Regions from separate parts of the Serpentinicella alkaliphila genome, predicted to be linked through region 2. Evidence: riboswitches for the same ligand, from Rfam matches in the RefSeq annotation. Region 2 holds a riboswitch; each other region holds the start of a gene.
What was found. A riboswitch is a leader RNA that binds a small molecule or an ion and turns the genes downstream of it on or off. The one in region 2 is predicted to bind cyclic di-GMP.

Region 1 (3,682 bases), 1.1 Mb from region 2:
TTTCTATTTCAGTCACCCAGTTATCAATGCTTGATTTAACAACGTTCATGAATCTAGACGCATATGAAAAATCCTCTAATTCCTTTTCTATATACCCCATATCTGTTGCTTCTGCTATATCCGTACTTGAAGCCGCTGTAAAATTATGTAATCCTTCATTTATATCTAAAATTTGTTTTTTCATTTTTTCTGCTTGTCCTAATGAAAAATCTAAGAAAGTACATATATTTGTATCTATATCTTTTCCTCCCATTTTCAGTAATCTGTTAAACTTAAAGATTCCTTTTTCGATAATAATAGTATTAATTTGAGTATGTCCTATATCAATAACTGCTATAGTTTTATTAGACATACTATCTTGTTTATTAACTCTTTCACATAAACTAAATATTTTGTCTACACCATTTGAATGAATATCAAGTACTATAGGTTGTAAACCTAAGGATTCAATTAGATGAAAATAGTCTTCAGCAATTTTATTAGGAAGTGCTGTCGCTAATACTTTAGTTTTTTCCATTCCACCATCTTCAAAGGTCTCTAAAATTTTGTATTGAATAATATACTCATTTACTTGGATTGGTAAGTATTGTTCAATCTCAAACTCAAGCATGCCTTTTAACTGTTCTGGTTTTACCGAAGGCATATAGATTTCTCTTGTTATTATTGAGGAGCTCTCTATTGAACAAATTGTTTTAGTTGTATTGATTCTATGATTATGTAATGCCTTAGCAATAGTTTCTTTTAGTCGTAGCATACTGAAAGTTCTATCATCAAATAAGGAATCATCGGAAGTATCAATATTAACTACCTTGGTAATCGTTACTAAATTTTTTTCATACTTTCCTACAGCCATTTTAATACTATGACTGCCTATATCAATAGAAAGTATATCTTTATTCCATATACTAAAAATACTTTTGCCCAAGTCCATTCCCCCTCTAATAATTATTGAAAAACATACCTACATACCATACTAAAATTTCCTGGTGCCAACAAATAGTTATAAAAGTTGCTATTGCTATGAAAGGTCCAAATGGGATGGCTTCCTTCCTTCCCTTTTTTTTAAAGGTTATTAATAGAATTGATAAAACTCCACCAATTAGAAACGACAAAAGCATCATTAGAAGTGTAAGTTTCCAGCCTAGCCAAAAACCTAGAGCCCCCATTAATTTTATATCTCCACCACCCATGCCACCATTAGACAATATAGCGATTAATAGGAAAAATCCCCCGCCTATTAAAAAGCCTACTATACTATCTATCAAAGGATAAGGTACTCTATATAAAACCATACTTGCTAACTTATATGCCAATCCTAAAAGTAATATAAATACAACTATACCGTCAGGAATTATCTGATAATCAAAATCTATTACGCTCATAGCTAGAAGCGTACTTGATAATATTGCATATGCAATAAATTTAATAGATAATCCAAATCGTAAATATAATAAAACAAAAACAAAACAATTGAACAATTCAATAAAAGGGTATCTAATAGATATATTATCCTTGCAGTATTTACATTTGCCGCCATAAACAATATAACTTAGAACAGGTACTAAGTCCAAGGGCTTTAAATATGTATTACAGGTCGTACAGTGGGATGATGGATATGCAATGGACTCTTCTCTTGGAATACGGTATATGCAAACATTTAGAAAAGAGCCAATTAATAAACCCACTAAAACTATAAATACAATCACACTATCCCAACTCCTAAACCATCTATTTGTTAATACTCAAATTATACTTTATTTTTTTTTACTTTGAAAATGCAATAACTGTTAATTTATTGTTATAAAAAAAACTGCCATAATAGCTTATGGCAGTCGGACTATCATGTTGTATAACTATACAATTTAGACTCCAAAACTTTGCGTCCCACCTTTTCAAATGGTTTGCCTATATATAATTGTGATTAATTACCAACGTGTAAATAGATTCAATTTATAAATAAAAATAGCTAACAATATAAGATAATACTATTAGCTTTTATGCAGAGGACAAAAATGACTTTGGTTCATTACACAATCAGTCCTAAGTCCTATTTAATATTAAATTCGCCAAACTTTGATTAAATCCTTTTTTTTTAAAAAATTTCTAGTAAATTTGTCGCTTTAATAATATTTCTAGCTCTCCAAAGGGTATATCCTTATCTGTCCAGATTTTGAAGGCTACAATAGCCTGAAATAAAAGCATGTCTAAACCATAGTGAACCTGACAGCCAATTTCCTTTGCTTTTTTTAGAAGCTTAGTTTCATAGGGTTTATATATTAAATCACAGACTAACATATCTTTTTTAATTAAAAGGTCTTCCTCAAAAGGTATTGCATCCTCATTTGGACTCATACCTACAGGGGTGCAATTTATTAATACATCTATATCTTTAGATTTTAATTGAGAGGGTTCAATACATTCACTTATTGTTCCGCTAAAACTATATTTGTTTAGTCCATTAGAGATTTCAATTGCTTTGTTTATATTTCTATTACAAACAATTACATTGCATCTATATTCTTTTATTAAGGATACAATAATACTTCTAGCAGCACCACCAGCTCCTAAAATACAAATATTTTTTCCATTTAAATCAAAGCCTTTATTCTTTAGGCCATTAATAAATCCAATACCATCCGTATTATATCCAACTAATTTGCCATTTACATTCTTTATAGTGTTTACTGCCCCTATTAGTTTTGCTTCTTCTGTTAATTCATCTAAAAATGGTATTACACTAGTTTTATGTGGATATGTGACATTACAACCTATGTAGTTAAGTCCTTTTATCCCATAAACCGCTTCTTTAACTGAATTATCTTCTACATGATGGGCTAAGTAGACAGAATTTACATTATGTAATCCAAAGCCATAATTATGAATAAAAGGCGATAGACTGTAAATAACTGGATTGCCAATTAAACATACGGCTTTTGTTCCCCCATTTATATTTATCACTTTTTACCCTCCTTACGATGATTCTTTAAAACTATTCTTAATACATGTCTCTCGACTCTTCTCACTAAAGTTGTCCACCAAAACTCTTTACTTTCTATAGGTACAACTAATACTGTATATATTCCCATACGATTTCCACCTAAAATATCAGTAAAAATTTGGTCGCCAATTATAGCAGTACAATTAATATCTGTACCCATTTTAGTCATTGCTTTTCTAAAAGCACCTCTTCTAGGCTTGTTTGCCCTATGGATTGCTGGAAGTTTTAGCTCTTCGTTAAAGGTAACAACCCTATCCTCTGTATTATTTGATACTAGACAAACCTTAAAGCCTTCTTTCAAAAGATTAAGCAGCCATTTTTTTGTGTCCTCACTAGCATATTTAATATCCCATGCTACAAGAGTATTATCAATATCGATAATTAAGCCCTTAATATTGTTATCTTTTAATTTTTTCAAATCTATTTCAAAAATAGATTCTGCATACATTGCAGGAGTTAGTAACCTCATTAATTATCACCTCAGTTAGTATTTCTAAATGACTTATATCTCATTTTTCCTTCTTGCTTAATTTCATTTACTAATTGAATACTATCTTTTGCCGCATTTAATTCACGAATCATTGCAACTTCGCAGGATGGGCAATATTTATGATGAACTGATAAAAGCAAGCAACCACATCTTAAACACTCCATATTTAAATGCTCATTTGGTATTTCTACAAG
Region 2 (3,682 bases):
CCTACTATTTATAACAGGTTACAAGCTTTTTTTCTTTATTAACTGTCAAAGATGGGATAAATGATAATTATACCATATATTTTTGAAAATAATCAAATATTTTTCTACAATATAATTAAATTTTTTACATTGCTTTTTACATTTTTGCATGAATAATTATTCGATGTGTTGGATTATTTATAGGGTCGCATGTAATTAGTGTCAATATTCTATCTTTGCTATTACGATTAAGCACAGACAAATCTGTAGGTTCTACAAATTTTTTTAGATATATTGTGTATTCATGTTTTTCACCTTTTGTAGTTATAACAATCTTATCTCCTGCTTCTAACTCCTCTAGTCTATTAAACAACACCCCGTATTTACGTCCCCTGTGAGCTGCAATGACACTATTACCTATTTCTCCCGGAAAATTTGTTCCACTTAAATGACCTGCAGCTTTTCTTAAATTACTACTGCTTGTACCAAGTAAAATAGGTAATCTAAGATTAATTTTAGCAATTTCTATAGTTCCAAGCAAATTGCTACTATTATTTACAACTTCTTCCATTCTTTCAATAGTATCAACTTCTTGTTCTTCAAAATAATCTAACTCTTCATAGAAAAATTCATTTAACAACTGATAATCCTCTATTACAGACTCTGCAATATCTACTTGATTTAGAAGATTCTGTTGCCAATATGATTGGTAGAAATTATTAAAAAAAGGATATAACATTGTTAAGATTCCTATAGTAATAAAAATATAACTCATTTTCTTCATAACGATCCCCCATATAAAAATAGAGGGGTATTTCTCCCCTCTATGAAGTTGATTAAATAACTAAATTAGATCGATTCTTTTCTTAATTTAAATCCAACTACTGCAAGTAGTAATCCGAAAATCACAAACTCTAATGGATTTATTTCCCCTGTTTTTGGTAATGTAACTATTCCAAGAGGAATTTCTTCATCTAAAAGAATCAATTCTTCCTCGTCATCACCATCTATATCAAAGTCTACTATTGCTAATGGGATTTCTTCATCTAATAAATCTATTATTGGATCAAGAGGATCAACTACCGGAGGATCAACTACCGGAGGATCAACTACCGGAGGATCAACCACTTGTAGCCGTTTATTAACAAAATCAATTTGATAGGATTCATTTACTCGTTCTGCCTCTCCTACTTTTATTTGGAATGCAAGTTGTGAATTAGTCGGAATTGAGTTTGCGTCCCAGTACATTTGGGAGTTTCCAGTTAATATAAATCCATTATCCAAATTATATCCTCTAATCCATAGATTTCCGACACCCACTCCGTTTCCAATAGCTACAGATGTCTCAGAAATGCTTTCTCCGTTTAATACAATATCTGAGATTTTTATTCCAGAATCAGGTTTCGTGGCTCTTGTCCGTATGACAATATCTTTAACTGATTCGCCTGTACTGTAGGTCAAGGTACCTGCGTTACCTACCGTAAAACTAACTAGACCATTATCGTATCTTAATTCGAAAGGTACTTTTTCTCCACCATTTGCCCAGCTAAAGTTTCCTTGTGACTGAACAGAGCCTTGATTTGGCGTATGAATATTAATTTCATGGGTTGCGTTTCCACCAAGATCTCCTATTCTACCTTCAGCTACAAATGTTTCAGTAAATATACTTGTCATATTTTGATCTAACCCCAGCTGTAGTGTTCCTTTTTCGTAAGGTATAGTATAGAGTCCAGATCCTAAATTAATAGTTTGAGATAATTCAGTTATATTCTGCCATCCACTAGGGATTTCTTCTGTTACAATGTAAGTTCCCGTTGGAGCATTATTCAAAGTGAATTGATATTTGCCGTCTTCATTTGTCTGAGTTTCGTGTTTTATTTCTCCAGGTCCTGTGAGTATGATTTTCCAATCCTCCAAAGGTTTATTTGTTTCACCAGTTATTTCTTCAAACTTGAAGCCCGAAATAGTGTAGATGGATACCAGTTGCCCTTCCGAGTTTTCTACAAAAATAATTGCAGGAGAATCATCATCATCGTCATCTACCGGTGTTTGCCCAAAGAAGAAAACAACATGACTTATATCTTTGTTGTCTGGTGCTACTAGCCCAAACCCACTAGTTGCTCCACTTCCATAATCATATTCTAGAGCGTTAGGTCCACCCTTCACCCAAATTCTAGAAATTGGGGGTCCTGAGATTAAAGACCAATCAAACTGTTGACTTGTAGTATTTTGCATATACACTGTCCCAATTACTGTTTTACCGAAAGGAGCATTAAAATTGCCTGGCGAAGTTTCTCCAGAGAACATTTCATATATTCCTTCCTGTGGTACACCATTTATTTTGAATGTTCCTTCCTGCCAACTCCAATTTTTTCTAATGATCAAAGTTGGACTAGCAGCCAATACGCTTAGTGTACTACCAAATGTTAGAATTAAAGTCATAATTACTGCTAACATAGATTTGATAATTGATTTATTCTTTCTCATACATCTCTCTCCTCTCTTTAAACAATTCGTCTAAAGAAAGGTCGGTTGCACTACTTGCTCCATACAACCTCAAGTGCCCATGTGAAAGGTGTACTTCATAGCATCCCTTTCTTACTAATCAAGAAAGGTCGGTTGCACTACTCGCTCCCCGTACTTAAAGTGCCCAAATACAAAGTACGTTTCATAGCTTCCTTTTTGACAACTACATCATTCTATTATCCTTTGTGTGATAGTATGTCCGACAAAAGAAATGTGTATATGTAATCACCATACTGTCACCTGATACTAGCCCACCCCCCTAGTTTAAAGATTATTTGATTAGTTATAATAAAAACCTTTCCCTTCGGTAGCTCAGCTGCAATACTAATCGATTAGGCCTGTAGCTTTGCGTCCCGTTGTTTCCAATGGTTTGCCATTTCGGAGAAAAGTCTTTTGTGTCATTCATTATTTTGTCATATCATTTACTCATACTACAATATATACTAATTATTTTAAGCTATATTATTAACCACTTTAATATCTTATATAACTATTCATATGCTTATATTATATTTTTATTAATACCACCTTTTAATTGATATCTATCATATTTTTAGTTTTTTTATGTATATTTTTTATATCCTTTATCATTCTTTAAGGAGCTTATATATGATTATATTTCAAAGAATAAAGACACAAAAAAAGAGAGCACAATATATGTGCTCAAAAAAATATAGAATCAGTTTACCTCTTCTTTACCAAAGAAATAATCATCTGTGAATTATTTACCAAAACTTAATATAATATACAATTTTTATTTTCTAAAATAGAAGTGAAGCGTACCTTCATGAATCATATTCTTAATTTTCCTCTTTATAGTAGCTATAATTACCTGTCTTGTCGGACTAATTACTAGTATAAATCCAACTGTATCTGTTAATATTCCAGGAGTTAGTAGCATAGCCCCACCTACAATCACACATAATCCATTAATCAATTCATCCGCTGGAACCCTTCCATTACTAAGGTCAAGTTTAATTCTTCTAATTATACCTTTGCCTTCACTTTTTGATAAAAACGCCCCTACAACGCCAGTTACCAACACAATGATTATTGTATATTGGAAACCAATATACTGACCTAGCCTGAATAGGATCATCAGTTCAACAATAGGTACAACGGTAAATAAAAGCATTAATTTAAAAAGCATACGACCACCTCTACATTCTAATTTACT
Region 3 (3,682 bases), 1.5 Mb from region 2:
CATACTCTTTAGCTTTATCTACTGCCATAGTTGGAGAGTATGGTAGCTCTTGTACTCCAGCTAAAGCAGCGGCATCTATTGCATTTGAAATTTTAGCTTCTGTTATATACAACAAACCACCATCAACAACTAATGCAACGCATCCTATTAGTACTACCATTAATAAGGCTACAATAATTACTGTACTTCCGTTCTCATTATTTAATAATCTACGTATCATAGGCTACCTCCTACTCATACCTCATCGTTACTTGTGATGAAACCTTATATGAACCCCCTGTAAATACCGAAATAAATGGTGCATAAATTTGTACAGGATACTCTACTTTTACTGTAATCCCATTCCCTCTAACTCTAGAAATTTGACCAGGTGATATATTAACAACTACTTTACTATCATTTAATTGGAGTGCTGAGGTTCTGTTTTTCACTAAAGAAATAATCTCCGTATCTTCTGTTCCTACCGCTGCGGCCCTTGCACCTTCCCTTGCTCCATGTGTAACCATTAGATATGTACCAAATATTCTACCAAACTCTACTATTCCAAAAACTAAGAGAAGAAGTATTGGCAAAACCAAGGCTAGTTCAACTAATGCCTGTCCTCTATTTTCTTTCTTTAGTCTTATTAGCATCCCTACGCCCCCAATATGCAAAATGCAAGCATTGCACCTATTGATATAGCAACTCCATAGGGGAACATATATTTGTCTTCATCCCCAATAAATGAAATTATTTTAAACTTAGAGATAATCATCAACTTAAGACCTAAGATTATATTTTTTAGTGTTCTAAACACTTTTTTTCTATAAACTAATATTGCTAATGCAATGATACCACCTGTAATTCCCGTTGCTAAAAAAGTATAGAATATGAACTTCGGTCCTTTTATTGCTCCTATTGTTGCTAATAGTTTTACATCTCCGGCACCAATACCACCATATATAAAAGGAATAATTAGAAAAAAAAGGCCCATTAAAAAACCGAATCCACTGATTTTCAAGCCTATTAAACCATCTTTCCATATATTCATTCCTATACCTATAATTAATGCTGGTAGTAGTACTTTATTATATATTTTTCTTTCCTTTAGATCTGTAACAAAGCAGATTAAAAGAGTTACACCAACGATAATGTTTTCCATAATCTCACATCCTTTTTTAAAAAATAGGTCCTACTATTAAGTAGGACCTTTCTTTAATTATGCTAACTTTGACTTGGACTCGTTGCTTCATTAAGTTGTGGGTTATTAGTTATACTCTCAAAGATTTCAACTAATTTACCTCTAAAGGCTACTAATACAGTTATAAGTAGAACTGATACAATTCCAATTATTAATCCATATTCCGTCATACCTTGTCCTTCTTCTTCTTTCCATAACCTTTTTAATACGTTCATTTTTCTTACCCCCTAATTTAATTTTTTGTTTAGACTACTGTTCTAGGAACAGCTGCTGGGGTACCTGTTAAAAAAAACCACTCATCCGTTGACGAGTGGGTTATATTTTAGAAAACAGGATAAATATATACCCTCGCAACTGGCTGGCATAGTGATTGTCACCTTAGCCCCTTTAGCTTTGCGTCACTACCTTTCGATAGCTTTGCCAAAATATTTTGTTTTACTTCTTGATATTATTATATTCGACAGATTTCAAGGAGTAAATATTCCAATATTCCTAAATTATAATGAACAAATAGCACTAATATACTGGGCATATCGTATTAATAGTATAAGGATTTTCTCCTACGCCTTTTAACCATAGTAACAATTATAACAATAGCTAAAATACCACTCATTAACCAGCTAGGCCTTGAAATAATTGGAATCGTAAGAAATCTATATGCTATTCCGAAAAATGCCCAAATAAATACTAGGCTAAATAATATGTCTTTATAAATTAATGTTACTATTGCAGATATTAATGTTGCCAAACTCAGCATTATAATAGTCCAGTATTCTAGGCTCATTCCAAACCTATTCCAATTCAATGAATACAACATAATATTAAAATTAGAAATTGCTGCTACACATATCCAAGCCAAATATATTATAAAAGGATATTTAACTAATATTTTATCTTCAAAGTATGCTCGTAAATTTGGTTGGTTTATGTTAGAATAAATTACAGTTAATACTAAAATAAGTGCTACTAAAGTAAAAAAAGAAAGTACAAAATATTCATAGTGCCAAAAAAATAGCCAAGCTATATTTAATACTGAACTTAAAGCAAACCAATAACTAACTAAATTAATAAACGGGTTTTTTCTTTGTGATTTAAGCATTTGAAAAATTGTAAAACAAAAAAGCAATGCATAAATCAATATCCAAATATAAAATACATATGGAGCAGGTATAAAATAGATTGGAAACCTTTCTGCTATTTCACCAGTGGTCCGATTGTTTAAAGGTAAATAATTTGCTAAACCATTGGCTATTAATAGTAATATGAAAGTAATCATATTAACATAGGCTCTTGTTTTATTATATCTCAACATACAATTACTCCTTTCTCATAATTTATTTTGCCCCAATATTTGATTTTGAATAATTTTTTTATCGATTATAATTATTTTGTTAGGGTATTTACTAAATAAAAATACCCCAACAAACAAATAATAAATTATAATATATTAAATATTTTGCTTAATAATTATGAATTGAGGTGCTTAGATTGAAAATAAAAACGATTAAAAAATTAAAGCTATATGGTTTTAATAATTTAACTAAAACCCTAAGCTTTAATATTTATGACATCTGCTATGCTAGAACAGAGGAAGACAGAAAAGGCTATATAGAATATATTGATGAACAATATAATGCTGAGAGACTTACTAATATCCTTACTAATGTTGCAAACATTATCGGAGCTAATGTTCTAAATATCGCTAAACAAGATTATGATCCTCAAGGAGCCAGTGTAACAATTTTAGTCTCTGAAGGGGAGATTCATCCTAAAGATGCTGAACATTTTGATGATAATGAGTCTCCTGGACCACTACCTGAATCAGTTGTAGGTCACTTGGATAAAAGTCATATCACCGTTCATACTTATCCTGAGAGTGACCCAGATAAAGGTATTAGTACATTTAGAGCTGATATTGATGTATCCACCTGTGGAAAGATTTCTCCATTGAAGGCTTTAAATTATCTTATTCACAGCTTTGATTCAGATATCATTACTATTGATTATAGAGTCAGAGGCTTTACACGTGACATTACAGGAAAAAAATATTTTATTGATCACAAAATAAACTCTATTCAGAACTATATAGCATCCGAGACTAAAGAACTTTACCATATGATAGATGTGAATATTTATCAGGAGAATATTTTCCATACAAAAATGATACTTAAACAATTCGAGCTTGATAACTATTTATTTGGTGTATCTAAGAAGGAGCTTATACCTAAGGAAAGAAAACGAATAAAACAAAGATTAAAACACGAAATGACTGAAATATTCTACGGTAGAAATATACCAAAAGTTTGAAGAGGTGATAATTCACCTCTTCCTTTTTTATTGTTCTAATTTAAATGAATTAATAATTGCTTCATATATTTCACCTTCAATATCAGGTAATGCTCCATAAAACTCATACATCATATTACCGTCATAAAAAATTGTTGTTTTAAGCAAACGTGTTATTCCATCTTTATCTGACTGAACTGTATACTCATAAATTGT
Region 4 (3,682 bases), 870 kb from region 2:
TTTTCTACCTTACGCCAAATACGCCAAAACAATGGATATTTAAGTCCGTTCTTTAATACAACAGTTGTAGCAACTATATTCATACACCAGATATTTATTTTAATGGAGCTATCATATAACCAACAAAGGAAAGGGATTTTCTTTCCATGGGCATGAGCCACCTTTGTATCATCAAGTACAATAACATCTCCTTCAGTAAATGCAGTTTCTTCTTCTTGTTGTAGTCTTTGTACTCTTTTAAAACTAAATAAACCCCAATTATAATCAGTTGTAAAAAAGCGGCTAAAGGTATATTGAGCCATTTTAAGATTCCGAAACATCGGTTGTAATAAGCTATCCTTAGTAGCATAATCAGAAATACGTGAGACAGAATTTTTATTAGCAATAAGTCCTACCACATAAGCAAAAGCAATAAGCCAAGTGGGTACACCATTACGTTTTACAATACCCGATTGCGTAAGCAGAAGTGAAAAATCAAATTTATCCCAAATTGCTTTTAAAACTGGCGTTCCGCCCCCATTTCCTTGTTGTAAATTTCTATATTTCGGTTTCCCAAGAGTCATATTTATCACCCATTCATCAAGAGTAATGGCTATTAATACCATTCACTTTGATTATTGGGGCGGGTTTAAAAAGTCAAGTCTTTTTTGCTATTTCAAGACATATAAAACAAAAATATTTTTTAGTATATTATAATATACGATACATCAGTCTTATTTACATTTATTTACACGAACTGCATAACTCATGATAATTCACTTATGTGGTTCCAATGCTAGGAGGTAGAATATGAAATTACCCATACATAGAAAAGAACGTGTTATATTAACAGCAATAGAGATAATTAATGATTTAGGTATACAAGGTCTATCCACTAGAGAAATTGCAAAAAGGGAAGAAATTTCAGAGGGCACCTTATTTAAACACTTTAAAAATAAAAATGAAATATTATTAGGTGTTTTAGAGCACTACTCACAATATGATATGGATATTATTGAGTCTATAAAATTAAAAAAGCTTCCTTTTACTGAAGCAATAAAATATTTTATTGATTCTTACGCTTTATATTATGAAAATTACCCCGAAATAACCGCAATTACACAGATTTATGAAGTGTTAGCAAATGACCAAAATCTAGCTGTAAAGGTTATGGATATTTACAATGTTCGATATAAGTTTATGTATGATACTATTGAAAGTGGAAAACTATCAGGAGAGCTTTCACCTGACATTGATAGTATTATTTTATCTGATACAATTTTAGGTCTTTTTAATGCCATATGTTTAAGGTGGAGGTTTGAAAAATTTAATTTCTCTCTTCAAAATCAGACAATGTTGGCTATGGATATGATTTTAAAATGTATATATAAATAACTAGCATTACTAAATTAAATATCTTAATGAATCAATGAAGAAACTCCTTTTACAAAAAGGAGATTTTTTTGTAAAAAAATACAAAATATTGAAGGATTTTAAATAAATATGTCGAAAAAGAATTTTAAAGAGTATATAGGTATAAGGTACTAATATCACTGTAAAAGGCAAACCTATTTAAAGATAGGGACGCAAAGCCATGGGTCTAAGGATGATATCAATAAATATCTATGATTGCCAGGTTACCGAAGTGTGATTAATAATCTTTAAAATATAAATAAGATTATGTCATATGAAGGTATTTATTAAGTGAATACCTTCATTTTTGTTTTTTGAAAATCATAATTTGTTCTCCATTCAATCAAACAAATATATATGGTAAAGAGGTGAAATATTGAAAAAAGTACTTATTGTTGATGATGCAACCTTTATGAGGATTTCCCTAAGATGCATACTCGAAAAAAATGGTTTCGAAGTTATTGGCGAGGGTAAAAATGGTGTCGAGGCTATAAGTAAGTATATTGATTTAAGACCTGATATATTAACACTAGATATTACTATGCCTGAAAAAAATGGAATTGAAGTGTTGAAAGAAATTATTAATATTGACCCTAAGGCTAATGTTGTAATAATCTCTGCTCTAGGACAAGAAACTTTTGTTACGGAAGCAGTTAAACTTGGTGCAAAAGGTTTTCTAGTAAAGCCATTTAAAGAAGATTTTATAATTAGGACATTAAGTAAATTATAAGGGAACTAATATATACAAAATTATATGATGATGTAAAATAATAGGCGATGTGAAAAAAATAATGTAATGGGGTATTGGGATATGAGAAAGAAGTACGTATTGCTTAGAGATTGTTCAGAAATGGATGTATTAGCAGAGGATATTTTAAATAACTATGGTTTACCACTAGTTGTGAAAAATACTAATATCAACTCTTTTATTAAGGAGAGATTAGAACAGTTTAATGTTGAAAGAGTGTTGATTTATGAATTCGAAAGTGATATTTTTTGCAATGATATAAGTGAGAGAAATGAAATTTATGAACAATATAAAACAAATATTGACTGTTTAAAGGATTTGTTAAATAAGCTGTCATCTGGTAAAGAAATAGAAAAAAAGATGATAACCAATATATCTGATTCAATATATAGCTGGCAAGATGATCAAGAAAAAGTAATCAGCATGTTAACGAAGGTTAAAAGTGCTGATGTATATACATATACACACTGTCTCAATACCGCATTTTACTCAATGCTTATTGCTAAGTGGCTAAGACTTTCACAAGAGGACATAAAAAAGGCTATACAATCAGCTCTTTTGCATGATGTCGGGAAAATAAAAATAGATACAGAGATTTTAAATAAAAAGGGAAGCCTAACAGATGAGGAGTATAATGAAATAAAAAACCATTCATTGTATGGATACGAAATTTTAAAAACCATGGGCAATATTGATATTGATGTTATGAATGGAGTGCTCCATCATCATGAAAGAATAGATGGCTCAGGATATCCTTTTGGAATAAAAGGAAATAAAATAAATATTTTTTCAAAAATTGTTTCCATAGCAGATGTTTATGATGCAATGATTTCAGACAGAGTCTATAAAAGAAGAACTAGTCCCTTTGAGGTGTTTAAACTTTTTTTAACTACAGGAATCGGTGCCTTTGATCCTTCTATACTTGATGCATTTATTAACAATATTTCAGTATACTATACTGGATCAAATGTATGGCTAAATAATGAAAAGACTGGGGAAATAGTATTTATTCCACCTTATGATGTAAGTAATCCAATAATACATGTGGAGTCAGAATACATAGACTTATCTCTACAAAGTGATATGAAAATAGTATGTATTATCTAATTGGTATTAATAGATATTGAAGTAAAATTCAATGTCTATTTTTTATGTAAAAAACACAAACTATATATTATTCACTTTGCAAGTGTAAAAGAGGTGATAGATTGTTTGGAAGCAGTTTAGGAAAAATAGTTCTATTATTATTTCTATTAATTCTTTCAGCTTTTTTTTCTACTTCAGAAACTGCCTTGATGGCTTTAAGTAAAATTAGAGCAAGACACATGGTTGATGATGAGATAGTTGGAGCAGAGTTAGTAAGTAGATTGATAAAGGAGCCTAGCAAGCTCCTAGGTACAATTTTAGTAGGAAATAATATCGTAAATATAGCAGCCTCCGCCATAGCAACATCTCTTGCAATAGATTATTATGGAGACAGTGGTGTGGTAGTTTCAACTGTTATAATGACGTTTTTAGTTTTGGTTTTTGCTGAAATAACCC

Region 1: it holds a riboswitch for cyclic di-GMP, as region 2 does, so the genes downstream of both, HZR23_RS13700 (prepilin peptidase) here and HZR23_RS08095 (carboxypeptidase-like regulatory domain-containing protein) in region 2, are expected to answer to the same signal.
Region 3: it holds a riboswitch for cyclic di-GMP, as region 2 does, so the genes downstream of both, HZR23_RS15675 (Flp family type IVb pilin) here and HZR23_RS08095 (carboxypeptidase-like regulatory domain-containing protein) in region 2, are expected to answer to the same signal.
Region 4: it holds a riboswitch for cyclic di-GMP, as region 2 does, so the genes downstream of both, HZR23_RS03750 (response regulator) here and HZR23_RS08095 (carboxypeptidase-like regulatory domain-containing protein) in region 2, are expected to answer to the same signal.

Annotation. Positions count from the first base shown of each region.
Region 1 covers NZ_CP058648.1:2,673,535-2,677,216, forward strand. Annotated here, with positions in the region: gene pilM (type IV pilus assembly protein PilM) at 1-925, opposite strand, end outside; gene HZR23_RS13700 (prepilin peptidase) at 939-1,706, opposite strand; cyclic di-GMP riboswitch class I at 1,825-1,916, opposite strand; gene aroE (shikimate dehydrogenase) at 2,104-2,958, opposite strand; gene HZR23_RS13710 (YqeG family HAD IIIA-type phosphatase) at 2,955-3,467, opposite strand; gene HZR23_RS13715 (hypothetical protein) at 3,479-3,682, opposite strand, start outside.
Region 2 covers NZ_CP058648.1:1,600,242-1,603,923, reverse strand. Annotated here, with positions in the region: gene HZR23_RS08100 (class D sortase) at 137-763, opposite strand; gene HZR23_RS08095 (carboxypeptidase-like regulatory domain-containing protein) at 829-2,466, opposite strand; cyclic di-GMP riboswitch class II at 2,497-2,581, opposite strand; cyclic di-GMP riboswitch class II at 2,584-2,666, opposite strand; cyclic di-GMP riboswitch class I at 2,809-2,890, opposite strand; gene HZR23_RS08090 (FxsA family protein) at 3,260-3,655, opposite strand.
Region 3 covers NZ_CP058648.1:3,073,148-3,076,829, forward strand. Annotated here, with positions in the region: gene HZR23_RS15660 (TadE/TadG family type IV pilus assembly protein) at 1-220, opposite strand, end outside; gene HZR23_RS15665 (TadE/TadG family type IV pilus assembly protein) at 231-632, opposite strand; gene HZR23_RS15670 (A24 family peptidase) at 635-1,141, opposite strand; gene HZR23_RS15675 (Flp family type IVb pilin) at 1,204-1,395, opposite strand; cyclic di-GMP riboswitch class I at 1,527-1,612, opposite strand; gene HZR23_RS15680 (hypothetical protein) at 1,719-2,492, opposite strand; gene speD (adenosylmethionine decarboxylase) at 2,660-3,487, shown strand; gene HZR23_RS15690 (hypothetical protein) at 3,515-3,682, opposite strand, start outside.
Region 4 covers NZ_CP058648.1:729,630-733,311, reverse strand. Annotated here, with positions in the region: gene HZR23_RS03760 (hypothetical protein) at 1-605, opposite strand, end outside; gene HZR23_RS03755 (TetR/AcrR family transcriptional regulator) at 790-1,374, shown strand; cyclic di-GMP riboswitch class I at 1,531-1,624, shown strand; gene HZR23_RS03750 (response regulator) at 1,769-2,122, shown strand; gene HZR23_RS03745 (HD-GYP domain-containing protein) at 2,204-3,247, shown strand; gene HZR23_RS03740 (HlyC/CorC family transporter) at 3,349-3,682, shown strand, end outside.